4 regions of the Comamonas terrigena NBRC 13299 genome follow, and region 3 is predicted to be linked to each of the others. Evidence: riboswitches for the same ligand, from Rfam matches in the RefSeq annotation. Region 3 holds a riboswitch; each other region holds the start of a gene.

Region 1 (7,181 bases), 880 kb from region 3:
CCGCCTTTGCCGGCCAGGCCAGCGCACACCGCTTTGTGCTGCGGGTGGTCGACCGCCCCGAGGAGGCCCTGCCCCTGCCCGCAGCCAGTTACGAACTGGTGGTGGCGCGCGGCCCTTTTGCGCTGGCCGACGAAATCGCCCTGCTCCAGCACCATGCCGTCGACTGCATCGTCAGCAAGAACGCCGGCGGCGCCGATACCTACGCCAAGATCGAAGCCGCCCGCGCGCTGCAGATCCCCGTGGTCATGGTGGACCGCCCGCTGCTGCCCGCTCGCACGCAGTGCCAGACCCCGCAGCAGGCCATGGACTGGCTGGCCGGCCAGCGCTGAGCGGCGGGCCCCGCCTTCAGCCATGCGCCGGCGCTCCATAGCTGCGCGGCGTGTAAACATGCCGGCCCACCTGGCGGGTCAGGCTGTTGCCCACGATGACGACCGTGCGCATATCCGCCATGTCCGGCGTCACCTGCTGCAACTGGCACACCCGCAGGGTCTCGTCCGGCCGGCTGACATTGCGGGCAAAGCAGATCAGGCGCTCGGGCTCGCAGTGCGCGGTCAGGACCTTCAAAGCGCGCACAAAGCCCTGGGGCCGCGACTTGGAACAGGGGTTGTAGAACGCCATGGCAAAGTCGGCCTGTGCCGCCAGCCGGATCCGGCGCTCGATCACTTCGGCTGGCTTGAGGTTGTCCGACAGATTGATGGTGCAGAAATCATGGCCCAGCGGAGCACCCAATCTCGCGGCCGCCGCCAGCATGGCCGTGATGCCGGGCTGCACGTCCACCTCCACGGCCTTCCAGCGCAGCTGCTCCTGCGGGCTGGCGCCCTCCAGCACCTCGAACACGGCACTGGCCATGGCAAACACGCCAGGGTCGCCGGACGAGAGCATCAGCACCTTCCGGCCCTCTGCCGCCACATTCAGCGCCTGGCGGGCACGGTCCAGTTCTTCGCGGTTGTCGCTGGCATGCAGGCGCAAATGCTCCAGCCCGCTCAGCCGCTCCACATACGGGAAATAGCCAAAAGCATCGCTGGCACCGGCAATCGACTGCCGGGCCTGTTCCGTCAGCAGTGCCGCGTCGCCGGGCCCCAGGCCCAGCACGCACAGCTGCCCCGTGATGGCGCCCTTGACCGCGTTCTGTGTGGTGTCCATGTCCATGCGGCTGCGCTCACATGTCATTGGCGGGGCGGCGGCCGTTGCCGTGCACGATCACAATCGCAAAATACGGGCAGCGCTCCGGCGCATCGCGCAGCGGCATCACCTGCTCGTCGCTCATGGTTCCGTTGATCACCAGCCACGCCTGGTCCAGCTTGCCCTGCTCCGTCAACAGCGAACGGATGCGGCCCAGATGGCGGCCGACCTTCATGATCACCAGCGCATCCGAGCGGGCCATGTGGGCGCGCAGCGGCTCGTCGGCCAAGGTGGCCGGCAGCACGCTCATCACATCGTCGCCCCAGGTCATGGGCATGCCCGTGGCATGCCAGCAGCCCACCATGCCGGGGATGCCGGGCAGCACCTCGACCGGCACCACCCCTTCCTGCTGCAGGCGCACATACAGGTGCATGAAGGAGCCGTAGAAGAACGGATCGCCCTCGCACAACACGATCACATCCTCGCCGCGCGCCAGCTCGGTCAGGCGCGCTTGCCAGCCCAGATAGAAATCCGACAGCTGCGCGACATAGCGCGGGTCGTCGTGCGGGATCTCGGTGGTCAGCGGGTACTCCATCGGGTACTCCGTGACCTCGGCGTGCAGCATGCCGTTGACCAGCTGCCGGGCCTTGCCCGGGTGGCCGCGCTTGCGGAAATACGCGACATGGCGCGCATTGCGCAGCAGACGGTCCGCCTTCACGCTCATCATGTCCGGATCACCGGGGCCCAGGCCCACGCAGATAATTTTGCCGCTGTTCATACGTTCCTCACTCCACCGACGTCGCCAACGCATTGACTGCAGCCACCGTGATGGCCGATCCGCCCAGACGCCCCTGCACAATGGCGAAAGGAATCTGCCCCCATGCACGCAGCGCATCCTTGGACTCGGCGGCACCGACAAAGCCCACGGGGCAGCCGATGATGGCGGCCGGGCGCGGGCATGCCGGGTCCTCCAGCATGTTCAGCAGGTGGAACAGCGCGGTCGGCGCGTTGCCGATGGCCACCACCGCACCGTCCAGGTGTTCGCGCCACAGCTCCAGCGCGGCGGCACTGCGGGTATTGCCCATGGCCTGGGCCAGCCCGGGCGTGCGGGCATCCTGCAAGGTGCAGATGATGGCGTTGTCGGCAGGCAGGCGCTTGCGCGTGATGCCTTCGCTGACCATGCGCGCATCGCACAGAATCGGGGCGCCGCGCTGCAGGGCTGCTTCTGCGGCCTGCGCAAAATCTGCGGAGAAATGGATGTCCTGTGCCAGGCTCACCATGCCTGCGGCATGGATCATGCGGCAAGCCACCCGCTCCTCCAGGGGCGTGAAGCGGGCCAGATCGGCCTCGCTGCGGATGATGCGAAACGATTGCCGGTAAATCTCTTCACCGTGCATTTCATAGTGGTAGGTCATGAAGTAGTGTGGGGAGTTCTGCAGGCAGTGCCGATCCGGCCCGGTAAGGGAGCCGGACCGTTGGGCAGCCTGGCTGCCCGGCAGCGCCTGCATGGAGCCAGACCGCGTCCGGTGCGGACGTGCTGGCAAAGATCAGTGAGGTGGCGTCGGACGACAGCGCGCAGAACTTGGCGCAGCCGCTGACGTGCAGATGCCCGCGCTCAGGCACATGGGGCGCCAGCTGCAGCGCTATGTCCTGTGCCGGCACATGGGCCTGCGCACAGCGCGGGCTTCCGGTGCAGGCCGACACCCGCAGGCGTGCATCCGCTGCATCGGTCATCCAGTGCCGTGCATCCAGGCGGGCCACCCGCGCCGGCGCATCCGCCGACATCAGCAGCAGCGAACGCCAGGGCGTGACGCGGATTTCCGTGTCGGCCGGCAGGCTGGCCGCCAGCGCCTGCATCGCCAGGGCATCGATGCGCCCCAGCGGAGCCCCCAGCACCCAGCCTTGCGCCAGCTGACCCGGCAGCACCGGTGCTGCAGCGGGCGGCTGCGCGCCCTGGGGCACCGCATCCTGCAATAGCGTATCCAGCGGCAAAGACGGCAGCAGCGCCTGCAGGCGGGTGGGCGGTTTACCGGAAACGGCCATCCGCGCGCGGGCGAACCAGGCGGCAATGTGGATCGCGGCATCGACCAGCTGCTGCGCGTCGGCAAAGCGGTACCAGTCGCCGGCCTCGCCCAATGCCAGGCCATAGCCGCCGTCCGCATCCGCCCAAACCCGCAGATCAGAGGCCACGCCGCCCAGGCTGCGCGCTGCATCATCCACCAGCAAGCCGAACTTGCTGGGCAGCGCAGCCATGCCCTGGCGCTCCAGCGCACTGGGGCACAAGCGCTCCACCACCGCACGGCTCAATAGCGCGGCGAGCTGGTGGGTCCGGTCATGGACCGTGTAAAAAGGGGTGCAGTGCACGGGCGGCGCCAGATCGGCATCCGCATCCGCCGGAATCAGCCGGGCCGCCACCAGCTGCGACAGCAACGCAGGCAGGTCCGCATCCGCCACCCCGCGCAGCTGCACATTGCCCAGCCGGGTCAGCTCGATCTGGGGGTGCGCCAGGGACAGTGCCAAAGCCGCCAGTGCGGCCCACTGCTCCGCGTTGATGGAGGCACAGACCGGGCGCACCCGGACAATCCAGCCATCTTCCGACCGCATGGGTTTCCATGCCGTGGGGCACCAGCCCTGGACCTTGATGGAATCAGCCATGGTGCGCAGCGCCCCCATCCAGAGCCGCTGCCCACACCGTCAAACCCAGAGCCTCTCGCGCCATGCTGTATCCGCAGTCGGTCAGGCCGATACCCGGGCCGGACGATTGAAACTTGCAGGGGGGATGGAAGATGGAAGCGATTGGCGGCGCGAAGATGCGAGCCCATCAAGCCACATGCACTCCCGCTGCGCCTTGTTCACGCCAGGCCGGTCTCCGGACTTACAGAGCTCAACTCGTGGAGTTGATCGCTGGACGCGCCTTCCCGCTTGCGCAGTGGCTGTCATTGCTGCAAGCAATGACGGGCGTCCCCTCTCTCTGATTACCGTTGCGGGTGCAGTGCAGGAATGGTGGCGAACCACGCACCTGCTTCTCGTTTCATTTCCTTGCGCGCAGTGCGCGGCGAAACACCTGGGATCAGCGCGAATTTTACGCGATATCTGCCCTCATCCCGCGCCCGAGCCGAAAACTCCACCCCAGTATCGGCCGCCACTGATGCAACGCAGCAAATCACCGCTTTTTTCCGCCGCTCTGCGGCATGCAGCCTGCCGCAGCGGACAGCGCAGTGAGCGGCACGGTGACCAGCACAGCGGGGCTGAAAAAGCCGTGGCACGCCTGCCTGGGTGCCCACTGCACTCAGCCGGCAGTGGCAAAAAGCTCCGCCCGCACCCACTCCCCGCACCACATCGCCGCCAGCCGCTGGCACCGCCCCAGCGCCACCGCATCATTTTCAAAGTCGATGATGCAGCAACGGTCCACCCCCTCGGGGCGCACCGGCAGCGGATCAAACCGCCCATCCGTCAGCAGCCAGACCGTGGCCCGGGTGCCGGGCGGGCAGCGCCGCAGCGCGCCCTCCACGGCGTCGACAGCGGGCTGGATCGGCGTTCCGCCACCGCCGCGCAAGGGCGCAATCCAGCCGGCATTGAAAGCCCCGGCTTTCGCCGGGGACTGCAGCCACCGTGCCTGCTCGCCCGCAAATCCGATCACCGCCATATGGTCGCGATCGCGGTAGAACTGCTCGGTCAGAGCCAGCAAGCACCCTTTGGCCCAGGCCAGCTTTTCACCGCGCAGCATGGACGCCGACAGATCCAGCAAGACCAGGTGCAGGGTCTTGCTCCCCACAGGCCGCGGGCGAAAACGCAGGTGTTCGGGCCGCAGCGCCCCGCGGCCCTTGGACGCCAGCGTGGACACCCAGTCCAGGCGCCGCCCTGCCGCCCCGTTCAGCCGGCCCTTGCGAGAGGTATTCCCACCGCGCCCCGCCTTGGCCTTTCCGGCCAGTCCCGCCACAGCGGAGCGCGTCAGGCTTTTTTTGACGGCAAAGGCTTCAGCGCCTTGACCACCTTCATCGCCACCAGCTGGGGTGGCGGCATGGCGCCCCAGGCATCGGCCGGGGCGGCATGGTCCGGCAATGTATTCGCCGATGGTGCCGGCCCATGCCCGGACTGGCCGGACGGGGTACCTGCACCCTGCGCCCCACCGGTTGGCGGCGGGGCTGGAGGTGGCGTCTGTTCCTCGGAACTCGGCTGCTGTTCCGGCTGCTGCGCCGGCTCGCCCGACGCGGGCGGCTCAGCCGGTGCAGCCTGGGTGCGCCGGTGGGCCAGCGCCAGTTCCGCCACTGCCTGCACATCCGCCGGCGTGACGGCGCTGCGCCCGTGCAGCGCCGCATGCGCCCGCGCCGCGCGCAGCATCACCAGATCTGCCCGGACCCCTTCCACCCCGGCGTCTTGGCAGCGCTGGGCGACATCGTCGTGCACGGCATCGGTCCACGCCACGGCCGCCACGCGCTCGCGCGCCAGCTTCACCCGCTGCGCCAGATCGGATTGCGCCGCAGCGTGCTGCTCCACAAAGGCCTGCGGATCGGCATCGAAGGCCATGCGCGTCTTGACAATGGCCTTGCGCACCGCGGCACTGGGCACATTCTCCAGCCGCACGAACAGCCCGAAGCGGTCCAGCAGCTGCGGCCGCAGCTGGCCCTCTTCCGGGTTCATGGTACCCACCAGGGTGATGCGCGCATCGTGCTGGTGCGACACGCCGTCGCGCTCCACCCGGTTGATGCCGCTGGCGCTCACGTCCAGCAGCAGGTCCACCAGCGCATCGGCCAGCAGGTTCACCTCATCCACATACAGGATGCCGCCATGGGCACGCGCCAGCAATCCCGGGCGGAACACCACCGCACTGCGCTGCAGCGCGGCTTCCAGGTCCAGGGAGCCGGCCAGCTGTTCCTCCGTCGCCCCCAGCGGCAGGTTCACAAAGCGGCCGGCCGGCAGCAAGGCGGCCAGCGCCCGCGCACTGGTCGACTTGGCCGTGCCGCGCGGCCCCTCCACCAGCACGCCGCCCAGCAACGGATCCACGGCCGCCAGCAGCAAGGCCGTCTGCAGCTGCGGCTGTCCCTCGATGGCAGTGAACGGAAAGCCCGCCGCGTGCGCAGACGGTGCGGATTCGGTGGACGAGATCATCGCTTCTCCAACAATTGTTCAGCGGCCAGCAACTGCTGCTCCAGCAGCGCCTGGTAGTCCCCGCTGTCTTCCCACATCCCCCGGTGGATGGCCTCCAGCAGCCGCTCGCACATGCCGTGAAAGGCTGCAGGATTGTGCTGCTGCAAAAAGTCGCGCGTGGCGGCATCCGCCACAAAGGCATCGGTCACGCGCGCGTACTGGTCGTCGCGCACCACGCGGGCCGTGGCATCAAAGGCAAACAGATAGTCCACCGTGGCCGCCACCTCGAACGCGCCTTTGTAGCCATGGCGCTTGATGCCGTCGATCCACTTGGGATTGGTGACGCGGGCGCGCACCACCCGGCTGATTTCTTCCTGCAGCGTACGCATGCGCGGGGCATCCGGGTTGGCATGGTCGCCAAAGTACAGCGCCGGCTGCTGGCCGCGGAAATGCCGCACCGCCACGGCCATGCCGCCTTGAAACTGGTAGTAATCGTCCGAATCCAGCAGGTCGTGCTCGCGGTTGTCCTGGTTGTGCACCACCAGCTCGATCTCGCTCAGGCGCTGCACAAAGCGCTCGGGCAGCGCGGTCCCGTCGTCCTTTTGCCCATAGGCATAGGCTCCCCAGTTCCGGTAGGCCGTGGCCAGGTCTTCGTCGCTGTCCCAGTTGCGGCCGTCGATCAACCCCTGCAGACCCGCCCCATAGCTGCCGGGCTTGGCGCCGAACACGCGCAGCCCCGCCTGGTGGCGGGCCACCTCCTCGCTCAGGCCCTGAGCCTGCAGCTCGGCCGCCTCCTGCAGCACCCGTGCACGGATGGGGTTGGTCCATGCATCCTCGTCTTCCAGGCTGGCCACTTTCTGCACCGCCGCGTCAAACAGGCGGATCACATTGGTGAAGGCATCCCGGAAGAAGCCGGAAACCCGCAGCGTCACGTCCACGCGCGGGCGGCCCAGCACGCTCATGGGCAGCAC
Region 2 (7,181 bases), 370 kb from region 3:
GCGACGAGGTTCCGGGTTCGATATAGACCTGGATGGAAGGGTGGGCACGCATCCAGCGGCGCAGCAGCGGCGGAACCAGCCCCATCAGCGCCGTGGGCGTGGCACCCAGGCGCAGCGGGCCTGCCGGCAGTTCGGTGGCCGAGGCCACGGACCGCAGGTTTTCCACGGATTTCAGCACCTCCCGGGCCTGGTCCACGATGCGCGCACCCACCACGGTGGGGCGCACGGTGCGGCCCACCCGCGTCAGCAGTGCGCTGCCGACGTCCGCCTCCAGCGCACGCATCTGCTGCGCCACGGTGGTAGGGGGCAGGTCCAGCCGGCGCGAGGCATCGGCCATCGAGCCGCAGTCCACGACGGCAATGAAGCTCTGGAGAAAACGCGAATCCATAACAACGCATTTTGCGTGATCTGAACCACCAAACACCATCTTTTTTGTGGAGCCCATGCGGCGCACAGTGCGGCCATTCCTTTTGGTCATTCCTTCAGGCCATCCCTTTTTTCGTACCTCACCTCAGGAGCCCGCATGCCCACCATCCAATCCATCGAAGTCTGCGTCGCGCGCGTGCCGCTGGACAAAGTCACCTACCTGTCGAACCGCACCGTGGTGGACCGCCACTACGGCCTGGTCAAGATCCGCAGCACCGACGGGGTCGAAGGCATCGGCTTCTGCTACGTCGGCAACGCGGCAGGCGAGCTGTTTCGCGTGGCGGTCGAGCAGCTGCTGGCCCCCGTGCTGCTGGGCCGCGACTCGCTGGCCGTCGAAGGCCTGTGGAAGAAGATGTACCAGGAAGCCCTGCTGCAAGGCCGCATGGGCACGGTGATGCGCGCGCTCAGCGCCCTGGACATCGCCCTGTGGGACCTCAACGCGCGCACCGCCCAGCTGCCGCTTCACAAATACCTCGGCGCGGTGGAGCTGGACACCGTGGCCGCCTACGCCAGCGGCGGCTACTACGTGGAAGGCAAGACGGCGGAGCACCTGGGCGAGGAAATGGCCAGCTATGTCGAGCTGGGCTTCCAGGCCGTCAAGATGAAGACCGGTCGCTGGTCGCCCCAGGGCGAAGAGTCGCGCGTGAAGGCCGCCCGCGAAGCCATTGGCCCCGACGTGGAGCTGATGCTGGATTGCAACAACGGCTGGGTCGATACCGTGCAGGCCATGCAGTACCTGCGCCGCATGGAGCAGTACGACCCCTACTTCATCGAAGAGCCGTTCAGCCCCGACGACGTGGAAAGCCACGCCCGCCTGGCCAAGCTTACCCGCATCCCCGTGGCCACGGCGGAAATCGGCTATGGCCGCTGGTACCACAAGCACCTGCTGGACATGGGGGCCGCCTCCATCTTGCAGACGGATGCGGCGGTGTGCGGCGGCATCACCGAATGGAAGCGCATTGCCGCCATGGCCGCCGGCTACGGCATCCAGATGTGCCCGCACTGGTTCCACGACGTGCACGCACCGCTGGTGGCCGCCACGCCGAACGCGCGCTACGTCGAATTCTTCTGGGATGACCAGGTCCTGAACTTCCGCCGCCTGCTGGACCGCCAGCTGTCGCAGGAAAAGGGCCGTGTCGTTCTGCACCAGACGCCCGGCCTCGGCTTCAACTTCGACGAGGCGCAGGTTGCGAAGTTCGGCCGCTGGAGCAAGGTGGCGTAAGACCCCTCGGCCCATATAAAAAAAAGGAGACACACCATGCAACGCAGACAATTTCTGTCCACGGTTGCCGCCGCCGGCGCACTCTGTGCCCAGCCCGGCTTCGCCCAAGGCAAGCCCCCGGCGGGGCCGGTCAAGATTCTGGTCGGCTTCTCGGCCGGTGGCGGCACCGACATCCTGGCGCGCATCATCGCCAACAAGCTCAACACGCTGTGGGGCATCCCCGTCATCGTGGAAAACAAGCCCGGCGCGGCCGGCCTGATTGCGGCGGCCGAAGTCGCCAAGGCCCCGGCCGACGGGAACACCCTGATGATGGGCCACATCAATGCCCTGGGCATTGCCCCTGCGCTGAACCCCAAGCTCGGCTTCTCCCCCGAGCGGGACTTTGCGGCGATTGCGCTGGTGGGGCAGACCCCGCAAGTGCTGGTGGCCAGCCCCAAATCGTCCACCTCCATGCAGGGGCTGCTGGCGGCCTTGAAGAAGAAGTCCGGCGAAGTCAGCTTCGGCTCTTCCGGAACGGGGTCGGCCCAGCACCTGGCGCTGGCACTGTTCGAGCAGACGGCCGGGGTGTCGGCCCTGCACATCCCCTACAAGGGCGCATCGAATGTGATGACGGACTTGCTGGGCGGGCAGATCGACTATGCGTTCGAAGGCATGACCACGGCGTCACCTTTCATCAAGGGCGGCAAGGTGCGTGCGCTGGCGCAGACCGGCACCAAACGCGTGAAAGCCTTCCCGGATGTACCCACGGTGGCCGAGCAGGGCTACCCCGGCTTCAATGCCAGCATCTGGTTCGGCCTGGTCGGCCCGGCCAGGATGCCTGCGGAAGTGGTGGCACGCATCAATGCCGACGTCAACCGCATCCTGGCCATGGCGGATGTGGTGAGCAAGCTGGAAGAGTTCGGGGCCGAGGACGGCGGCGGAACGCCGCAGCGCTTTGAGGCCTTTATGCGGGATGAGCGTGCCAAGTGGGCCAACCTCATCCAGTCGCGCGGGATCCGGGTAGACGCCTGAACCCAGGGCAGGGCGGTCGCCGCCCAGGCCTTTACGGTTTGGGGGAGCGGCGGCCCGATGCCGATCGCCCCGCATGTGCGGAGCCCCGTGCGGGATGCAGAGGGCAGATTGCAGACAGCGGTCGCTTGCACCGCTACACCACAGCAGCCCGTGAAACGACTGATACCAAACGCCCCCGCTGTGCACGCGCAGCGGGGGCTTTGCTATGTGCCGGGTCGTGCACTGCGCAGCCAAGCGCCTTCGCAGGCATAGGGGCCCGGAGGGCGCTGTCCAGCAAGGGGCTGGGCAACAGCAGGGTGGGGTGACGCGTCCGCGGCCGTTTCCTGTCTCCATATTTGATAATGAGTTATCATTATCAAATCTTGTTCATGGTACCGGCGATGGCAAAGCTTCTCCCCGTCACCGTCCTGTCTGGCTTTCTGGGCGCAGGCAAGACGACGCTTCTCAACCACATCCTCCACAACCGCGAGGGCCTGCGCGTGGCGGTCATCGTCAACGACATGTCCGAGGTCAACATCGACGCGGCGCTGGTGCGCGAAGGCGGCAGCGACCTGTCCCGGACCGAGGAAAAACTGGTCGAAATGAGCAACGGCTGCATCTGCTGCACCCTGCGCGAAGACCTGCTGGTGGAGGTGCGCCGCCTGGCCCGGGAAAAGCGCTTTGACTACCTGGTGATCGAATCCACGGGTATCTCCGAGCCGCTGCCGGTGGCCGAGACCTTTACCTTCACCGACGAAGCGGGCGCCAGCCTGTCGGATATTGCGATGCTGGACACCATGGTCACCGTGGTGGACGGCTTCAACTTCCTCAAGGACTACGAATCCCGGGACAGCCTGCAGGGGCGCGGGGAGTCAATGGGGGAAGGCGACGAGCGCAAGGTGGTGGACCTGCTGGTGGAACAGGTCGAGTTCTGCGATGTGCTGGTGCTCAACAAGACCGACCTCATCACCGGCGCAGAGCGCCAGCGGCTGATGGCCATCCTGAAGACCCTGAACCCGCGTGCACGCATCGTGGAATCCAGTTTCGGCAAGGTGCCGCTGGCGTCGGTGCTGTCCACCAAGCTGTTCAACTTCGACGAGGCGGCCAAGGCCCCGGGCTGGCTGAAAGAGCTGCGCGGCGAACACACGCCGGAAACCCAGGAATACGGCATCGGCAGCTTTGTCTACCGCGCGCGCCGGCCGTTTCATCCCAGGCGCTTTCACGCCCTGGTGGGGTCCGAATGGCCCGGGGTCATACGCTCCAAAGGTTTTTTCTGGCTGGCCAGCCGCCCCCTCTATGCGGGCAACTGGTCGCAGGCCGGGGCCGTGTGCCGCCATGGCCGGGCAGGGCGCTGGTGGGCCGCCGTGCCCCGGGAACAGTGGCCGCGCGAGCCCGAGGCGCTGGCCACCATCACCCAGCACTGGGACGAGCACGTGGGCGATGCCCGCCAGGAACTGGTGCTGATCGGCATCGGCATGGACGAGGCGGCGCTGCGCCAGCGGCTGGATGCCTGCCTGCTGACCGACCACGAAATGGCCCTGGCCCCCAAGGCCTGGACTGGCTTTCATGACCCGTTTCCGGCCTGGGACTGACGCTGTGCATGCCCGGCTGCAGCCTTGGTTCAGCATTTGTACTGCCTTTTTGCAGCCTTTGTGCAGCGCTGCGCTCCTTCGGCCGCAAGGGCATGCATTCCGGATGTGTCCGGCGTGTTGTGTCCGTTGCGCACATGTGTCCTGAACGATAATTCCTCGCTGCATTGAGATACATTTCAATGCTTGTTACGAGGTGCTGCATTGGCCTGACGGCCACTGGAGTTAAACGGGAAGCAGGTGCGCTCCATGGAGTGCAATGCCTGCGCTGCCCCCGCAACGGTAAGCGAATCACCCTCTGCACCCAGGTAAGACCTGAAGCCACTGCGCACTGCGTGGGAAGGCGTGGAGTGGGCCGAAAGTTCCAGGACGGATGTCCCGGAGTGTCGGCATTTCGCGAGCCCGGATACCGGCCTTGTCACTTTTGTTGGACGCCGCGGGTGAGCGCGCAGTCCAGGTTGGATGGGTTCGTGCGCCGAGCTGTCCCCCCTGCGCATGCCTGCCTGCGGATGTTTTCTTGAATCGGCCTTGCGGGAGAGCAGGGCCATCTGGAGCCGCGCATGCGCACCCCTTCCCGTGTTTCCCCGCGCCCCCTCTGCGGGCCTGTCGCTTTTCCCCTTTCCGCCCTGAAGCCCGTGACCGCCGGCGCCGCCCTGTGCTGCGCGCTGTGGGGCGCCCACGCCCAGGGTGTGGCCGACAACGCCGCGGCGTCTGCTGCTTCTGCCGCCACAGCCACCGCATCGACATCGGCCCCGGCTGCGGCCCTGGGCGATGTCTTCGTCACCGCCACGGCCCGGCCCGAGGACCGCGCCCGCATTGCCGCCACCACCCAGGTCATTGACCGCCAGGACATCGAACGCTCGTCGGCCCGCTCGGTCACCGACCTGCTGGCCGAACATGCGGTGGGCTTTCTCAGCGAATGGACCGCGGCCCAGACATCGCTGAACCTGCGTGGCGCCGCCACCGACGGCCAGGGGCGCGACTTCAAGGGCCAGGTGCTGGTGCTGCTCAACGGCCGCCGCGCCGGCACGGCCAATCTGTCCAAGCTCAGCCTGACGGATGTGGACCGCATCGAAATCGTGCGCGGCCCCGCCTCGGTGGTGTACGGCAGCCAGAACATGGGCGGGGTGATCAACATCATCCTGCGCACCGGCGCCAGCGGCCCGCTGAACCGCGTCACGGTGACCGGCAGCTCCTGGGGCGGCTGGAGCACTCAGGCCCAGACCGCAGGCGCCAGCGGCATGCTGGACTGGTATGTGGGCCTGAACACCAGCGCCCGCGATGACTACAAGTCCGGCGACGGCGGCACCGTCATGCAGAACACCGGCTGGAAGCGCCGTGGCGCGGTGGCCGCCCTGGGGCTGCAGATCGACAGCCTGAACCGGGTGGAGCTGCAGGCCCGCACTGACGGCATCTACAACGCGGGCTTCCGGGGATCCGGGTCCAACATCTACAGCAAGGACAACCGCGACAACCGCTCGCTGGACCTGACCTACACCGGCGCACTGGCCGACCAGTCGGTCAGCTGGCTGGCGCAGGTCTACCACTTCGTGGACGAGGACGAATTCAACTGGGCGTCCCCCGTCATCAAGAGCGGCACCAACCCGGTGCCGGGCACGGCGCGCGACTACAACGACCGCAAGCTGGATGCCACCGGCATCCGTCTGCAGCCGCGCTTTCGCCTGTCTGCCGCCAACGACCTGCTGGTGGGCGTGGACTGGGAACGCAGCCATCTGCGCTCGGACCGCTTCCGCGTGGCCATGCCCGGCGGCCCGTCGGGCCAGGTGGCCCCGTACGACAACAACCAGACGGAAGAGACCAAGGCGCTGTACCTGGAAGACGCCCACACCCTGCTGGACAACCGCCTGACCTTGCGCGGCGGCCTGCGCAAGACCTGGGGCGAGACCCGGTTCGACCCCACGCCCAACCTGGCGTTTGCCCAGTCCAATGTGCGCAAGTACGACACGCACACCTGGTCCCTGGGTTCGACCTGGAAGGCCACCGACGACTGGAACCTGCGCGCAGGCATCGCCACCGGCTTCCGGGCGCCGACCGCCACCGAACTGGCCGCCGACTTCACCGCCGTGGGCGGCGGGCGCACCTTCGGCAACCCCAATCTGAAGCCCGAGACCAGCCGCCAGATCGAAGTGGGCACCACCTTCACGCAGCCGGGCTGGAAGGTGGATGCAGCGCTGTTCCAGAACGTCATCTCCAACCGCATCACCACCGTGTCCCGGGGCCCCAGCACCAACACCTCGGACTATGCCAACAATGCCGCAGAAGTCGTGGCGCGCGGCCTGGAGCTGACCACCAAGGTCGACCTCAAGCAGGTGCTGGCCCTGGGCCTGCCGGGCCAGTCGCTCAGCGCCTTTGCAGGCGGCTACTACCACTTCGACATGCGCGACAAGGGCGCGGCAGCCACCGCCAACACCGACCGCGTGCAGCGCATGTACCGCTTCCAGGCCTCTGCCGGCATGCGCTACGCCCAGGGCATGGACCGCAATGCAGGTGACTGGAGCATGCAGCTCACGGCGCTGCTGCGCGGACCGATGTGGTACGACACCGAAGAGAACCTGCTGGTGCCGCAGGGCGAACCCAGCAGCACCTACATCCACCGCAAAGGGGCCTTCACGGTGTGGAACCTGCGCGGCGACTACCGGGTGAACCGCAGCGTGAAGCTGTTTGCGGCGGTGAACAATGTCTTCAACCTGAACCGCAGCCCCATCTTCATTGCGCAGGACCGCTCGCCCTGCCTGGCGGATGCGCGCTTCCAGAACGGCGGCTGCGGCACCTCCATGCCCGGGCGCGAGCTGATGGTCGGCCTGCAGGCCGACTTCTGAGGCCAGGCTGCATGCACAGGCCCGCCAGCCCCCTTCCGGAAGCACCCCAGGACGCACTTTCGGGTGCAGTTCCTGACGCGCTTCCGGGCGCACTGTCCCGGCGCGCCGTGCTGC
Region 3 (7,181 bases):
GCGCGGGCCGGGGCGCACGATGACATTGGATTCCTGTTCGCTGAATGTGCACACCTGGTTGCCGCGCACGGCCTTGAGGCTGTTCCAGCCGGGGTAGCTGGTGGCCACCTGCATGCTGCGGTTGCCCAGCATGATCACATCGGGCTGGGCGCGCAGCAGGAATTCGGGGCTCAGGCGCGGGAACGGACCCAGATCGGCCGGCACCACATTGCGCACGCCCAGCTGGGTCAGCGTTTCACCGATGAAGGACTGGGGCCCTGCCGCATACGGGCCGCGGCTCACTTCAAAGTACACACGCACCTGCTTGGCGCTGTCCGGCATCTGCCGGGCAATGTCGGCCACACCGGTCTGCAGTTCGCGCCAGACCCGGTCGGCGCCCTGGGCCTGGTGCACGCCCAGCAGCCGGCCGAGTTTGTCCAGCACCTGGTGCACGCCGGCCTGCGATTTCACTTCCAGCGCAGCAACCTTGATGCCCAGCGACTCCAGACGCTCCGCCACCTTGGAGGCGTTGGACAGCAGCACCAGATCGGGCTTGAGGGCGACGATGGATTCCACGCTGGGGTCCAGCCCGCCGCCCACTACGGGCAGCTTCTGCACCGAGGCCGGCCAGTCCGAGTAGCGGTCCACGCCCACCAGCCGGTCGCACAGGCCCAGGGCGCAGGTGCTTTCGGTCAGCGACGGCAGCAGGCTGACGATGCGCTGCGGCGGCTTGGCCAGTTGCACGGTCTTGCCCCGGTCATCGGTGATGGGCAGTGGCGCCAGGCGCGCACTTTCCGCCAGCGGCGGCGGCACGGCAGCGGCCTGTACGGGCATGGACGGCAGCGCCGCCCACAGGACCAGGCAGGCGATGGCCGCTGCACGGTGGCGCAATCCCTGGGCCGCGACGCGCAGCAGTGCCATGGAAGAAGCCATCCCGGTCATTTCAGCTGCAGCGGCAAACCCGCGGCCATCAGGGTCACGCGGCTGCAGGCAGCGGCCACGTCCTGGTTCAACACCCCGAGCGCATCGACAAAGGCGCGCACCTCGCGCCCCATGGGGATCACGCCCAGCCCGATCTCGTTGCCCACCAGCACCACCGGGCCGGGGCAGTGCGCCAGCACCTGCAGCAACCGGCTGCGCTGTGCACCCCAGTCCGGCGATGGCTCTGCGGACGTGGAGGACGCGGCGGCCTCCATGGGCATCATCCAGTTGGTCAGCCACATGGTCAGACAGTCCACCACCACCAGCGTCCGGGGGCTGCTGTGGGCCTGCAGGGCCTGGGCCAGCTGCAGCGGCGCTTCCACCGTCTGCATGCCCGGGACGCGCGCGGCCCGGTCCACCTGGTGGCGGGCAATGCGGGCGCGCATCTCGTCGTCCAAGGCCTGGCCGGTGGCTAGGTAGGTGGCGCTGCGCCCGGGTGCGGCATCCAGCCAGTCACGCGCAGCCTGTTCTGCACGGCGGGTCTTGCCACTTTTCTGGCCGCCCAGGATGAGTTCCTGCCAGGCCACGGGGGAAGAAAGGGAATCGCTCATGGTGGCGTGGATTATGAAAGCTCTGCCGGCCCGTCCCAGCACACCGGCTCGGCCCCCAGCAAGGCGGCCACCGCACGCGGGTGCGAAGGGAACCAGGCGTGGAAGTAGCTGGCGTGTACGCTGCCTTGGCGATAGACCGCCTCGCCCTTGCCGGGCTCCACCGGCTGGCGTGCACGGCTGGTGCGCCCGACCTCCGCTGCGCTGCAGTCAAAGCGCGAGTAGTGGAAGGTGTGGCCGCGCAGCACGCTGCCTTGCAGCACGCATTGCTGCATGCCCAGCCCGGCCAGCCGGGTCTGCATCTGTGCCGTGCCCGGCAGGATGTCCCACAGCGGCCGGGATTGCCCTTGCGCATCGGTGATCTGCCGGCCCAGGGCCAGCATGCCGCCGCATTCGGCCCACACCGCCTTGCCTGCGGCCACGTGGGCGCGCAGATCGGCCTGCAGCCCGGTGTTGGCGGCCAGCTTGCCGGCATGCAGTTCCGGATAGCCGCCGGGCAGCCACAGGGCATCGCAGGGCGGCAGGCCTTCGCCGGCCAGCGGCGAGAAAAATGCCAGATTGGCCCCCATGGCCTGCAGGCAGTCCAGGTTGGCGGGGTAGATGAAGCTGAAGGCCGCATCGCTGGCCACGGCCACCGTGCGCCCCTGCAGCCAGGGCTGCAGCGCCTGCTGTCCGGTCGGCGGCTGGGCCGCGGCGGCGGCGGGGAATTCCACGCTCCAGCGTTGCCAGGCGGCCCAGTCCATCTGGCCCAGGGGGGTGTCGGCCAGCTGGTCGGCGGCGGCGTTCAGCCGCGCCATGGCATCGGGCAGCTCGTGCGCGGCCACCAGGCCCAGGTGGCGTTCCGGCAGCAGCTGTGCATCCCTGCCCTGGCCGATGCGCGCCAGCGCGCCCAGCCACAGATCGGGTTCGCGCAGGCTGGTCTGCAGCATCTGCGCATGCATGCCGGTGGCCACGCGGTTGGCCAGCACCCCGGCCCACGGCACCTCCGGCTGGTACTGCCGCATGCCCAGCACCAGGGCACCAAACGAGCCGGCCATCGCGCCCGCATCCACCACCAGCAGCACGGGCACGCCCAGTTGCTGGGCCAGATCCGCTGCGGTCGGGCTGCCGTCGAACAGGCCCATCACCCCTTCGATCAGGATGACGTCGGCCTCGCCGGCTGCGGCATGCAGGCGGGCCCGGACCTCGTCCATGCCCACCATCCAGCCGTCCAGGTTGTGCACCGGCGCACCGCTGGCCAGCTGGTGCCAGTAGGGGTCCAGAAAATCCGGGCCACACTTGAACACGCGCACCGTGCGCCCCTGGCGGGAGTGCCAGCGCGCCAGCGCGGCGGTCACGGTGGTCTTGCCCTGGCCCGAGGCTGGGGCCGCCACCAACACGGCCACGCAGCGGCGCGCAGCTTGGGCGGAAGTTTCAGTCAACATGCATGCTTTCCGGCGGCCCCGGCGGTCAGCGGGGCAGCCATTTCAGACCCACCCAGAAGGTGCGGCCCGGCGTGGCGTAATCCTGGGCCAAGGTATAGGCCCGGTCCATCAGGTTGTCGATGCGTGCGGTCAGGGTCAGGTCCCTGGCCACCTGCGTGGAGGCCGACAGGTTGAACAGGGTGTAGCCACCCAGGCTCATGACCTGCTCGTCCTTGGCGTTGTAGCGGCGGCTGGCCGCCTGCATTTCCCCACCCAGTGTCCACCCGTGCACGGCGGCATCCACTCCCAGGGTGGCAAACCGGCGCGAGCGGCGTTCCAGCAGCTTGCCGGTGGCCTCGTTCGTGGGGTTCTGGAAATCCACGGAGCCATACCATTTCAGTCGACCGGTGCGGTAGGCCCCGGTCAGGGTGATGCCCTGCAACTGCGCACGCTCCACGTTCACATAGCAGGACGTCTTGCCGCAGCTGCCCAGGCCTTTTTCATAGGACACCAGGTTCTGCAGCTTGTTGCGGTACAGCGTCACTCCCAGGTGATTGCCCTGGTCGGCCCAGCGCAGACCAATTTCCTTGTTCAGGCTTTCCTCGGGGGCCAGTGCCGGATCGCCATAGTCCGAAAAGCGCTGATACAGGCTGGGCACGCGAAAGCCGGTCGAGGTGGAGGCGGTAGCGCGCCACTGGGGTGCAAACGCCCAGGCGTAGCCGATGCCGCCGGTGTTCTTGCGGCCGAAGTCGCTGTCCTCGTCGCTGCGGGCATTCAGCTGCACGCTGTGGGCACCGAATTTGGCGCCGTAGCCGATGGCCACGCCGGTCTGGTCGCGGTCCTTGTGGCTGGTGTTTTTCAGGCCGGTGTTCTCCAGCGTGTCTTCGCGCCGCTCCAGCGCCAGGCTCAAGGTGCCGGGGCCCAGCAGCCACTCGTTCTGCAGCAGCATGGTACGCAGCCGGGTTTCGGCTTCGTAGGTGCTGGTGCCCGAGGTCTCGTAGCGGTTGGTGGATTCGCTGACGGACAGGCGCGTGCGAAAGCGCTCCGTCCACTGGGCGGTCCAGCTCAGGCCATAGGCATCCAGCGCGCGCAGGCCGCGGTCGTCCTTGACCGACTTGCTGGCGTCATACCCGGCATTGGTGCGGCTGGTCAGGGCCGTCAGCTCCAGGCGCTGGTCGGCATTCAGTTGCAGCCCCACGCGGGCGTTGGCCGATTTGCGTGTGTAGCCGTCACGGTCTTCGTTGTGCACGCCGCGGTTCTTGGAATCGAAGCCATGGCTTTCGGCATAGGACAGGCCCAGCGCGTAATCCACCATGCCCTGGGCGCCGCTGATGCCGGCCTCGGCCTTGCGGCTGCCGTACTCGCCGGCCCCCACGCCCACAAAGGGCTGCACGCCGGCGGTTCCGCGCTTGGTGAACACCTGCACCACACCCGCCAGCGCGTCCGAGCCATAGACCGCGCCCGCCGGGCCGCGCAGCACTTCGATGCGCTCGATCAGGTCCACCGGAAGGGATTCCCACTGCGCTCCGCCGGAGCCGTTCTGCACATCGACACGGATGCCGTCGATATAGACCGCCGTGTGCTGCTTGCTGGCGCCGCGCAGGTAGAGACCGGTTTCGGTGCCGGGGCCGCCGTTGCGGGTGATCTGCACGCCGGGCAGCTTGGCCATCACGTCTTCCAGCGACCGGCCGGCCTGCTGGTCCAACTGGTCGCGGTCGATGACCGTCATGTCCGCAATCACATCCGACAGGCGCTGCTCGCTGCGCGTGGCGGCCACCACGGTCTCCTCCAGCGTGGCGCGTGCAGAGGGGCTCTCCTGGGCCTGGGCGGCTGCCGCCACAGCGCACAACACGGCCGCCGACACGGCAGACCACGGCAAGGCGGGCGCCACGGCACCGGCCTTCAAAACATTCGAGAACATGAGAAAAAACACCTAGTCGCCCGTACCAGCCTCCCCGCCAGTGATGGGCAAAACCATGCCCGCTCGAGCGGGCACACCAGTGTTGGCCGGTATCCGGGCTGGTCCTCCACACCATCGCCTTCCCAGACGCTTGTTCAAGGCATCCAGTGGCGGTATCAGATGGCGGGGGTGCATGGCATGCACCAGGGACTCACCGTTGCGGGGGCAGCGCAGGCTGGGCGGGTTCTGAAAAAACGAGGCCGTCCTGCTTCCCGTTGAACTGCTGCGCGTGAACCGCGCTGCGAGCACCAACAGCAGCGATTTTAGTTTCAGTCGTGCCGTTCGTAGAAAAACTGCTGTGCACCGGTGTTTTCCAACGTCATATGCAGGCTGATTCGGCCTTATTTCACCTGCTTACATTTAGGCACGCCTACAATTGCTACCCTCTATGTCTATGACCTCGCAGCCTTCCATGATCGAGCCGCTGGCAGAGCGTGTTGATCGCCTGCTGCTGCGCCACGCCGAACTTCAGCGCACCAATGCCCTGCTGGCCGAGCAGGTGGCCGCGCTCACACAGGAGCGCGATTCCCTGCGCTCGCGCCTGCAGGCGGCCCGTGCACGGGTGGACGCACTGATTGAGCGCCTGCCCGCCAACCAAGAGGCACCATGAGCCAGATCGAAGCGCGCATCCTCCAGCAAGACTATGTGTTGACCTGCCCCGAGGGCCAGGAAGACATGCTGCTGGCCGCCGTGCAGCGGGTGGATGCGGACATGGAACGCATCCGCAACACCGGCAAGGTCCGCGCCCGCGAACGCGTGGGGGTGCTGGCCGCCGTGAATCTGGCGTTCGAGAGTGCATCGCTGTACACCCGCGTGCAGGAACTCGAGCAGGAGCTGGAACTGACGCTGGAAAACGGCCTGGCTCCCGTCGCCCCTGCGGCCGACCCACTGCCTGCTGCCCCGCTGGAAGACACCCTGCAGGAAGACGCCCTGCAGCAAGCGCAGCAGGCGCAGGAAGAAGCCCAGGCACTGGCCGCGCAGTTGCAAGAGCTGCTGGCACTGCGCGAGCACGAATTGCAGCAGGCGCAGGCGCTGATCGAACGCCTGGAAACCGCGCTGGAAGTCGACAGCAAGCTGCTGTAGAGGCCTTGCGGCAACGCCGAAACGGTGCTGCCGCGCAAATCCCCCTTTTCTCCATCCGGTCCACCACAAGCCGCCGGTCACGCGCTAAAATGAAGGCGTCTGCAAATCTGCCGTGCTTTATATTGCCTTGAACCAATGCTCCCTGAGCACGGGCTTGGTACATTGCCAGGCAAGCGTGATCGTCTCGCGTTAGACGAACCCAACGTCTGGTTGCCCTCGCCCACCTGAACCCCCGGTTCAGGATGACGGCGCGGTGGTTTTTGCAGACACCCCCCACCCTCATCCCGGCGGCCAAGGCCGCTACACCGGCCGGTCTTCTCCCGGCACTCCGCCCCCCAGACTTCCTGCTTCCAGGCCTGCCGCCTGGGCGCGCAGCATGGCCTGGAACGTGGCCGCCTCGACCCCTGGGGCACACAGAAACCCCTGGTAGAAGCCGCAACCCATGCGCATCAGCGTTTCACGCTGCGCGGCGGTCTCCACGCCCTCGGCGACGATCTCCACATCGAGCGCGCGCCCCAGGCCGATGACCGCCTCCACAATGGCCTTGTCGCTCATGTCCTGTGGCAGACCGCGCACAAAGGACTGGTCGACCTTGAGCTTGGAAATCGGCATGCGCTTGAGGTAGGCCAGGTTGGAATAGCCGGTACCGAAGTCGTCGATCACCAGCTGCACACCCAGGTCCGCCAGCTGTTCGATGCAGTGCACGATGACCGGCTCCTTCTGCAGCAGGGCCGACTCGGTGAGCTCCAGCTCCAGCCAGCATGCCGGCAGGCCATAGGCACTGAGCAGCGAGGCCACGCGCGCCGCATAGTCGGGTTGGTGCAGCTCCAGCGACGAGACGTTGACCGACACCTTCACGCCCAGGCCCTGCTTGACCCAGCGCATGGCTTCCTTGACCGCCTGCTCCAGCACCCAGGCGCCGAGCTTGACGATGTAGCCGGACTCTTCGGCCAGCGGAATGAACACCCCGGGCGAGACCACGCCCAGGCGTGCATCCGTCCAGCGCAGCAGCGCCTCGCAGCCGACAATGCTGCCGGTGTGCATTTCGACCTGGGGCTGGTAGACCACGCGCAAGGCGTCACGGTCCAACGCCTGCCGCAGCGCATGCTCCATCTGCACCCGGCCCAGCAGCCCGTTGGACATGGCCGGCTCGTAAAAGCCGAAGCTGCCCTTGCCGCTGGCCTTGACCCGGTACATGGCGGTGTCGGCCTGCTTGATCAGCTCGTT
Region 4 (7,181 bases), 870 kb from region 3:
ACTGCGCAAACGACGTGGTGTTCAGGATCAGCGACACCTGGTGCGCACCGCACAGCTGGTGCAGCAAGGCCAGGCTGGTCGCATCCTTGAGCGACAGCAGCGCCAGCGGCAAGGGGTTCATACCCTGCGCCAGCAGCTGCTGGCACAGCTGGTGGAACACCTGTGTATTGCCCGACTGCAGGTGGGCGCGGTAGAACACCACCATCACCACGGGCGCGCCGGCCTGCCACTGCCAAGGCCCGGGCTCCAGCCAGTGCGCGGCCGTCGCCGCATCGTGCGCGGGATGGTACACCGCTGCGGACGGCAGCGGGCGCGGCGCCAGCGCCGGCTGCGCCCCTTGCAGAAAGCTGTGCCACAGATAGCGGAACATCTCGCGGGCATTGGCCACCCCGCCTTCGCGCAGATAGCGCCAGATGCTGCGGCATTGCTCCACGGAGGCCGTGCTCTTTTGCAGCAGGTTCAGGTCTTCCGTCGTATCCCCGGAAAACATCACCAGCACAATGCCGTTCTGGCGGCACACCTCGCGGATGCGCTCCGTGCCATAGGGCCAGTAGCTCTCGCCGCCCAGGTGGTCGACCACAATCACCCGGGCATGCTGCAGCACCTCGTCGACGTACAGGTCCACCGAGGCCGGCTGGCGCAGATGCATCAGATTGGCCAGCCGCACCGTCGGCAGACGCTCGCCGTCCCTCCCCGGCCCCAGGCCCTGCTGCGCGGCGCTGGCCTGCAGCTGGGCATAGGCCTCGGCCAGCAAGGCCAGCGTGGTGTCGGCTGCACTGAGCACCACCACATCGGCCGGCGACTGGCCCAGGCTGGAGACAAAGGCTTCGTCATCGACAAAGCCCCCGGGCTGGACGGCAAGCAAATGCATCAGAGCGCTCCGGCGGTCAGACCGTTCAACGCGGCACGGATGGGGTCCTCTTCCAGATCGTGGCCGATGAAGACCAGATGGGTCTTGCGCGCCTCGTCGTCGCGCCAGCGGCGGTCGAAATAGCTGTCAAAACGCTTGCCCACGCCATGCACCACCAGGCGCATGGGCTTGCCTTCCAGGGACACAAAGCCCTTGACGCGGTAGACCGTGTTCTCGGCCACGATGTCGGCCAGGCACGCCAGCAGGGCATCCCGATCCACCTCGGGCAGCTCGATCACCACGGAATCGAAGGCATCGTGGTCGTGCGCGTCGTGGTGGTGTTCCTCGCCTTCGCCATGCTCGTGGTGGCCCACCCGCTCATGGATGCTCTCTTCCGAGGCGCTGGACAGGCCCAGCACCACCCCCAGGTCGATCTGGCCATGCTCGGCCGCCACGATCTTCACCTGGGCCGGCACCTCTTCCCGCACGATGGCCTCCACCTTGGCGCGGTCCTGCGCGCTGGCAAGGTCCAGCTTGCTCAGCACCACCAGGTCGGCGGAGATCAGCTGGTCTTCAAACAGCTCGTGCAGCGGGGATTCATGGTCCAGATTCGGATCCTGCTTGCGCTGGGCATCCACGGCCGCCGGGTTGGCCGCAAACTGGCCGGCGGCCGTCGCCGGCACATCCACCACCGTGATCACGGCGTCCACCGTGCAGGCGTTCTTGATTTCGGGCCAGTTGAATGCCTGCACCAAGGGCTTGGGCAGGGCCAGGCCACTGGTTTCGATCAGGATGTGGTCGATATCGTCGCGCCGCGCAATCAGCTGGCGCATGACCGGGTAGAACTCTTCCTGCACGGTGCAGCACATGCAGCCGTTGGCCAGCTCGTAGAGCTGACCGCTTTGCGGATTGGTTTCGTCTTCACAGCCGATGCCGCAGCCACGCAGGATCTCGCCGTCGATCCCCAGTTCGCCGAACTCGTTGACGATCACCGCAATGCGCCGGCCATTGGCGTTCTGCAGAATGTGGCGCAGCAGCGTGGTCTTTCCGCTGCCCAGAAAGCCGGTAACGATGGTGGCGGGGATCTTGTGGTGCGTACTCATGGTCAGAAACTCCTGTGCTCCGAAGAAAAAGAAAGCTGCGGCCTCAGCGCCCGCTGCCAGTGAAGAGGGTGCCGGCGCGGTGTGCGCGGCGTGGGCGATGTGAGGGCTGTGCAGCGGCAGGGCCCGCGACCGCTTGGCCGCCATGGCGCTCACGGCCTCGGCCGAACAACCGCTGCGCGCCACAGGTCAGGGAGTGCATGCGCCGGTCCTGCCCGGCAGGCCGTGCCATGGAGACATCCGCAGTGCAGCGCGCAGCCATGCGCACGCCCTGCACGGACGTTGGGACAGGCATGCGCCGGGCATGCCGATGTGTGAACGGTTGAACCATGCTCTCCCCGAGCCGCCACGCGACAAAAAGCATGCGGTGGGGAAGCGATGCGTGCGACAGACCCGGGTCGCACCGCCAAAGCGGTGGAAAGGGCCGATCAGCAAACAGCCCACACCCCGTGGCATACCACTGCAATCGAACAGGTCGGTATTCTGGCTCGCCGTCATACCGCACACACGGCCTTCCCAGGTAACGTACCCAGTGGCATCAACGTGTGGCGGTCAGGCTTACAGCAGCGGGGGCTGCGCCGGAATGCTTCCCACCCGAAGGCGAAGGTCACCGGACTTCCCGTTTCACCCGGCATGGGCATGCGCCATGCCGGGCTCCTGTTCAAAGCGCAAATTATAGGAGCGGCAGCACACCCTTCGCGCAACGGGGACAGCTAAGTGGGCGCGGCAGTGGGCAGCGCAGGCGGCAGCAGGCATTGCATGTGGATGGTCTGCCAGACCGGCTCGGCCTCGCGCTGCAGCACCGCAAACCCGTTGCGTTTCCAGAACTCCAGCGCCCCCGGCAAAAACGGGTGGGTGTGCAGGTACAGCACCTCCACCCCGTGGGCCCGGGCATGGGCCTGCAGCGTGGCAAACAATGCCTGCGCCAGCCCCTGTCGCCGCCACACCGGCGCCACAAACAGGCGCACCACTTCCACCACGGCCAGCGGCCCGAAATCCAGCTGCGCAAACCGGCCGTCGTACGGACGGTAGGCAATGCTGCCCACCACACCCCGCTGCGCATCGTGGGCCGTCCACATCCGCCCGCCGCCGCCCCGGTACACCTGCTCGAAATGCAGCAGGTCCGCAGGCGTGTCCTGGGCAGACACGCGCGCACCGAACATCTGCACGCGTGCGTCGCGCAGAAAACCATCCACCTCCTGCAGGCGCTCGACCGGCTGGATGGAAATCAGATGGGACAGGGACAAAGACAGGGTCATGCCAGCCTCGAAACCGCCATGCGCACAGGCTGCCGTGGGGGCCGCCGCTACAAAATCAGCTACATTACCCGAACTTTGGTTCCGCAAGGACATGCGCCGGCATACGCTGGCCGCATGAGGGAATCCAGTGCAGACCGCGCCCCTGGCGCTGCCTGCCAAATGGAACTGCCCCCGCAACTGTAGGCAATGAGCCCGCGACCGACACACCACTGAACGCCAGTTTGGGAAGGTGGTCGCGAGGCGCTGATCTGCCAGTCAGGAGACCTGCCAAAGCACCAACCATTCATTGCCGGCGGGGTGTCCGGGAAGTGAGCCATTTCTCGTGACTCTGTCGTTCCGGCGCCCCTGCGGCCCGCACGCACAGCGTGGGTTGTGCCTTGTCTTCCAGTGGTCCCTGCCCAACCTGGAAAGACGAGCCTGATGCTGATCCGAAGCCTTGCCTGCACCGCCCTGCTGGCCACCACCTTCACCGCCCACGCCACGGACTATCCCTTGCAGGTGCAGAACTGCGGCCACACCGTCACTTTCGACAAGGCCCCTGCTTCGGCCGTCACCATCGGCCAGGGCGGCACCGAGATGCTGTATGCGCTGGGCCTGGGCGACAAGGTGGCCGGCACGGCGCTGTGGTTCAACCCGGTGCTGCCGCAGTTCAAGGCCGTCAACGACAAGGCGCCGCGCCTGTCCGACAACATTCCCAGCTTCGAGTCGGTGATCGGCAAGCGCCCGGCGCTGGTCGTGTCCCAGTTCGAATGGATGGTCGGCAAGGACGGCGTGGTCGGCACCCGCGAGCAATTCCACGACCTGCGCATCGCCACCTACGCCATGCCCACCGACTGCGAGGGCAAGAACAACCTGGTGGGGTCGGACGGCACACGCACGGCCGGCTACGACGTGAAGTCCCTCTACAAGAGCATTCACCAGCTGGCCCAGATCTTTGATGTGCAGGCGCGCGGCGACAGCCTGGTCAAGGACCTCGGCACACGCCAGGCCCAGGCCATCGCCAAGGTCAAGGCCTCCAAGCTGCAAGACCTGTCGGCGGCGCTGTGGTTCTCCAGCTCCGATCTGGCGGCCGACCCCTATATGGCCGGCAAGAACGGTGTGGCCGGTTACATGATGCAGTCCATGGGCCTGCGCAACGTCGTCGGCTCCACCGAAGAATGGCCCACCGTGGGCTGGGAAACCATTGCCAAGGCCAACCCCTCGATTCTGATCATTGCCCGCATGGACCGCCGCCGCTTCCCTGCCGATGACTACCAGAAGAAGCTGGAATTCCTGAAGAAGGACCCGGTCACCCAGCACATGGATGCCGTCAAGCACCAGCGCATCGTCATCGTCGATGCGGATGCCTTGCAAGGCTCGATCCGCCAGGTCGACGGCATGGAGCAGATTGCCGAGGCCGTGCTCCGCCTGCAAGGCGCAGCCAAGTAAGAACTGCAAGCGCAACAAGCACCACAAGAACAGCAAGAAGAAAGCCCCCTGCCGTGCCGCCCTGCACGGCAGCCCTCTTATTTCCATGCAAGCAGAGACTGCACTCCCTCGCGCAGACACCGCCGGCACCGCTGGCGGCCGGCTGCTGCGCACGGCCTGGGTGGCGGCGGCCGCCGCCGCCCTCCTGCTGATCGCGGTCGTGCTGGGCATCGCCATCGGCGAGACCGACATCTCCGCACACACCGTCTTTCAGGTGCTGGCCCACCAGCTGCTGGGCCAGCCGCTGTCCGCTGTCGACCCCATCACCCAGGGCATCGTCTGGAACTACCGGCTGCCGCGGGCACTGGTGGCCGCCAGCTGCGGCGCGGGCCTGGCCATCTCCGGCGTGATCCTCCAGTCGCTGCTGCGCAATGCGCTGGCAGAGCCGTATCTGCTGGGCATCTCGGCAGGCGCCTCCACCGGGGCGGTGCTGGTCACCGTGGCCGGCCTGGGCGCCGGCGCCATCTCGATGACCACCGGCGCCTTCTTCGGCGCGGTGTGCGCCTTTGCCCTGGTCGCCCTGCTGGCCCACGCCGCCGGCAATGGCGGCTTGCGCAACAGCGGACAGATCGTGCTGGCCGGCATTGCCGGATCGCAGCTCTTCAACGCCCTGACCTCGCTGGTCATCACCAAGTCCGGCAGCGCCGAACAGGCGCGCGGCATCATGTTCTGGCTGCTGGGCAGCCTCAGCGGCGTGCGCTGGCCGGATACGCTGCTGACCGCCACGGTCGCCGGCATCGGCACCCTGCTGTGCCTGCTGCATGCCCGCTCGCTGGACGCCTTCACCTTCGGCAGCGAATCCGCCGCCGCACTGGGCATTCCGGTGCGCCGGGTGCAGCTGACCTTGCTGCTGGCGGCCGCGCTGATGACAGCGGTGATGGTCTCCATCGTCGGCGCCATCGGCTTTGTCGGGCTGGTGATCCCACATGCCGCGCGGCTGCTGGTCGGCGTCCGCCACCGCCGCCTGATTCCCGCCAGCGCACTGATTGGCGCGGTGTTCCTGATTGCGGCCGATGTCGTCTCGCGCACGCTGATCGCCGGCCAGGTCCTGCCCATCGGCGTCATCACCGCCCTGGTGGGCGCACCCGTGTTTGCGCTCATCCTGCTCAAGGCCCAGGGGCGCCGGGCATGAACACATCCTCCATGCCCACGGCAACCACGCCCTCCACACCGCCTGCGGTGGCACTGCAGGCACGCCAGCTCGGCTGGCAGGTACAGGGCACGCCCATCGTGCAGAACGTCTCGCTGCAGGTGCGCAGCGGAGAAATGCTGGGCCTGATCGGCCCCAACGGCTCGGGCAAGTCCAGCCTGCTGCGCCTGCTGTCCGGCATGCTGCGCCCGCAAACCGGCGACGTGCTGCTGGGGGACCAGGCACTGCACCGCCTGCCACGCCGCAGCATTGCCCGCCAGCTGGCCCTGGTGGCGCAGAGTGCGCACACGCAGGATGCCATCACCGTCTGGGACGCCGTGGAGCTGGGGCGCACGCCCTGGCTGTCGGCCCTGCAGCCGCTTGCGCCGCGGGACCGGGACATCGTGCACCAGGCACTGCAAGCCGTCGGCCTGCAGGACAAGGCGCACCGCACCTGGCACACCCTGTCCGGCGGCGAACGCCAGCGTGCGCACATTGCCCGCGCCCTCGCGCAGCAACCCGAAGTGCTGCTGCTGGACGAGCCCACCAACCACCTCGACGTGCACCAGCAGCTGTCGCTGATGCAGCTGGTGCAGCACCTGCCCATCACCAAGGTGATCGCACTGCATGACCTGAACCAGGCCCTGGCCTGCGACCGGCTGGCGGTGATGCACCAGGGCCGGCTCGTGCACCTGGGCACGCCCGACGAAGTGCTCACGCCGGAACTGCTGCAGACCGTCTTCCAGGTGCAGGCCCACAGCCTGACCGACCCCCTCGACGGCAGCCGCGTGCTGCGCCTGCGGCCCTTGACCACCACCTTGCCCTGAAAGCCTTGCCCATGACCGTCTCCCTTGCTTCTCGCCTGGCCGCCCTGTGGCTGTGCTGCTGTGCCGCCAGCGGAGCCAGCGCCGAAACCTTTGAAGTCAAGATGCTCAACCGCGGCCCGCACGGCGCCATGGTCTATGAGCCCGAATTCATCCAGGCCGCCCCCGGCGACACCATCAAATTCCTGGCAACCAGCAACGGCCATGACGCCGTCTCCATCGCCGGCATGGCACCCGCGGGTGCCACCGCCTTTCGCGGCAAGGTCAATGAAGAGATTGCCATCACCCTGACCCAGCCGGGCCTGTACGGCATCAAGTGCCAGCCCCACTACGCCATGGGCATGGTCATGCTGGTGCGGGTGGGCGACACCCCGCTCGCCCAACTGGTGGTCCCGGAAGATGTACCGGAACAAGCCCGCCAGCGCTTTGAAAACATTGTCTCGCGCGCTGCCGCCGCCACCCGGTAAACGCCCTGGCCGCTACCGCACCCTCCGCTACACCCTGCGCACGCTGCGCCGGCCACCCTTCCCATCCACCCCGCCCCTCCATGCG

What was found. Region 3 has a riboswitch for cobalamin ahead of CT3_RS15105 (TonB-dependent receptor domain-containing protein). Riboswitches for the same ligand answer to the same signal wherever they lie in the genome.
Region 1: it holds a riboswitch for cobalamin, as region 3 does, so the genes downstream of both, CT3_RS10945 (nitrite reductase) here and CT3_RS15105 (TonB-dependent receptor domain-containing protein) in region 3, are expected to answer to the same signal.
Region 2: it holds a riboswitch for cobalamin, as region 3 does, so the genes downstream of both, CT3_RS13210 (TonB-dependent receptor) here and CT3_RS15105 (TonB-dependent receptor domain-containing protein) in region 3, are expected to answer to the same signal.
Region 4: it holds a riboswitch for cobalamin, as region 3 does, so the genes downstream of both, CT3_RS10975 (ABC transporter substrate-binding protein) here and CT3_RS15105 (TonB-dependent receptor domain-containing protein) in region 3, are expected to answer to the same signal.

Annotation. Positions count from the first base shown of each region.
Region 1 is NZ_AP019749.1:2,416,063-2,423,243, forward strand. Features, by position in the region: gene CT3_RS10925 (cobalt-precorrin-6A reductase) at 1-329, shown strand, start outside; gene cobJ (precorrin-3B C(17)-methyltransferase) at 346-1,149, opposite strand; gene cobI (precorrin-2 C(20)-methyltransferase) at 1,160-1,900, opposite strand; gene CT3_RS10940 (precorrin-8X methylmutase) at 1,908-2,537, opposite strand; gene CT3_RS10945 (nitrite reductase) at 2,521-3,777, opposite strand; cobalamin riboswitch at 3,966-4,205, opposite strand; gene CT3_RS10950 (vWA domain-containing protein) at 4,412-5,062, opposite strand; gene CT3_RS10955 (magnesium chelatase ATPase subunit I) at 5,074-6,231, opposite strand; gene cobN (cobaltochelatase subunit CobN) at 6,228-7,181, opposite strand, start outside.
Region 2 is NZ_AP019749.1:2,917,612-2,924,792, reverse strand. Features, by position in the region: gene CT3_RS13230 (LysR family transcriptional regulator) at 1-388, opposite strand, end outside; gene CT3_RS13225 (mandelate racemase/muconate lactonizing enzyme family protein) at 524-1,648, shown strand; gene CT3_RS13220 (Bug family tripartite tricarboxylate transporter substrate binding protein) at 1,685-2,659, shown strand; gene zigA (zinc metallochaperone GTPase ZigA) at 3,040-4,230, shown strand; cobalamin riboswitch at 4,405-4,659, shown strand; gene CT3_RS13210 (TonB-dependent receptor) at 4,863-7,067, shown strand; gene CT3_RS13205 (ABC transporter substrate-binding protein) at 7,175-7,181, shown strand, end outside.
Region 3 is NZ_AP019749.1:3,291,977-3,299,157, forward strand. Features, by position in the region: gene CT3_RS15090 (ABC transporter substrate-binding protein) at 1-900, opposite strand, end outside; gene cobU (bifunctional adenosylcobinamide kinase/adenosylcobinamide-phosphate guanylyltransferase) at 918-1,511, opposite strand; gene CT3_RS15100 (cobyrinic acid a,c-diamide synthase CobB) at 1,523-2,932, opposite strand; gene CT3_RS15105 (TonB-dependent receptor domain-containing protein) at 2,958-4,832, opposite strand; cobalamin riboswitch at 4,900-5,139, opposite strand; gene CT3_RS15110 (hypothetical protein) at 5,266-5,481, shown strand; gene CT3_RS15115 (cell division protein ZapA) at 5,478-5,954, shown strand; gene CT3_RS15120 (sensor domain-containing protein) at 6,255-7,181, opposite strand, start outside.
Region 4 is NZ_AP019749.1:2,425,259-2,432,439, forward strand. Features, by position in the region: gene cobN (cobaltochelatase subunit CobN) at 1-871, opposite strand, end outside; gene cobW (cobalamin biosynthesis protein CobW) at 871-1,953, opposite strand; cobalamin riboswitch at 2,407-2,626, opposite strand; gene CT3_RS10970 (GNAT family N-acetyltransferase) at 2,664-3,209, opposite strand; cobalamin riboswitch at 3,269-3,495, shown strand; gene CT3_RS10975 (ABC transporter substrate-binding protein) at 3,630-4,637, shown strand; gene CT3_RS10980 (FecCD family ABC transporter permease) at 4,723-5,808, shown strand; gene CT3_RS10985 (ABC transporter ATP-binding protein) at 5,805-6,632, shown strand; gene CT3_RS10990 (pseudoazurin) at 6,644-7,096, shown strand; gene CT3_RS10995 (OprD family outer membrane porin) at 7,177-7,181, shown strand, end outside.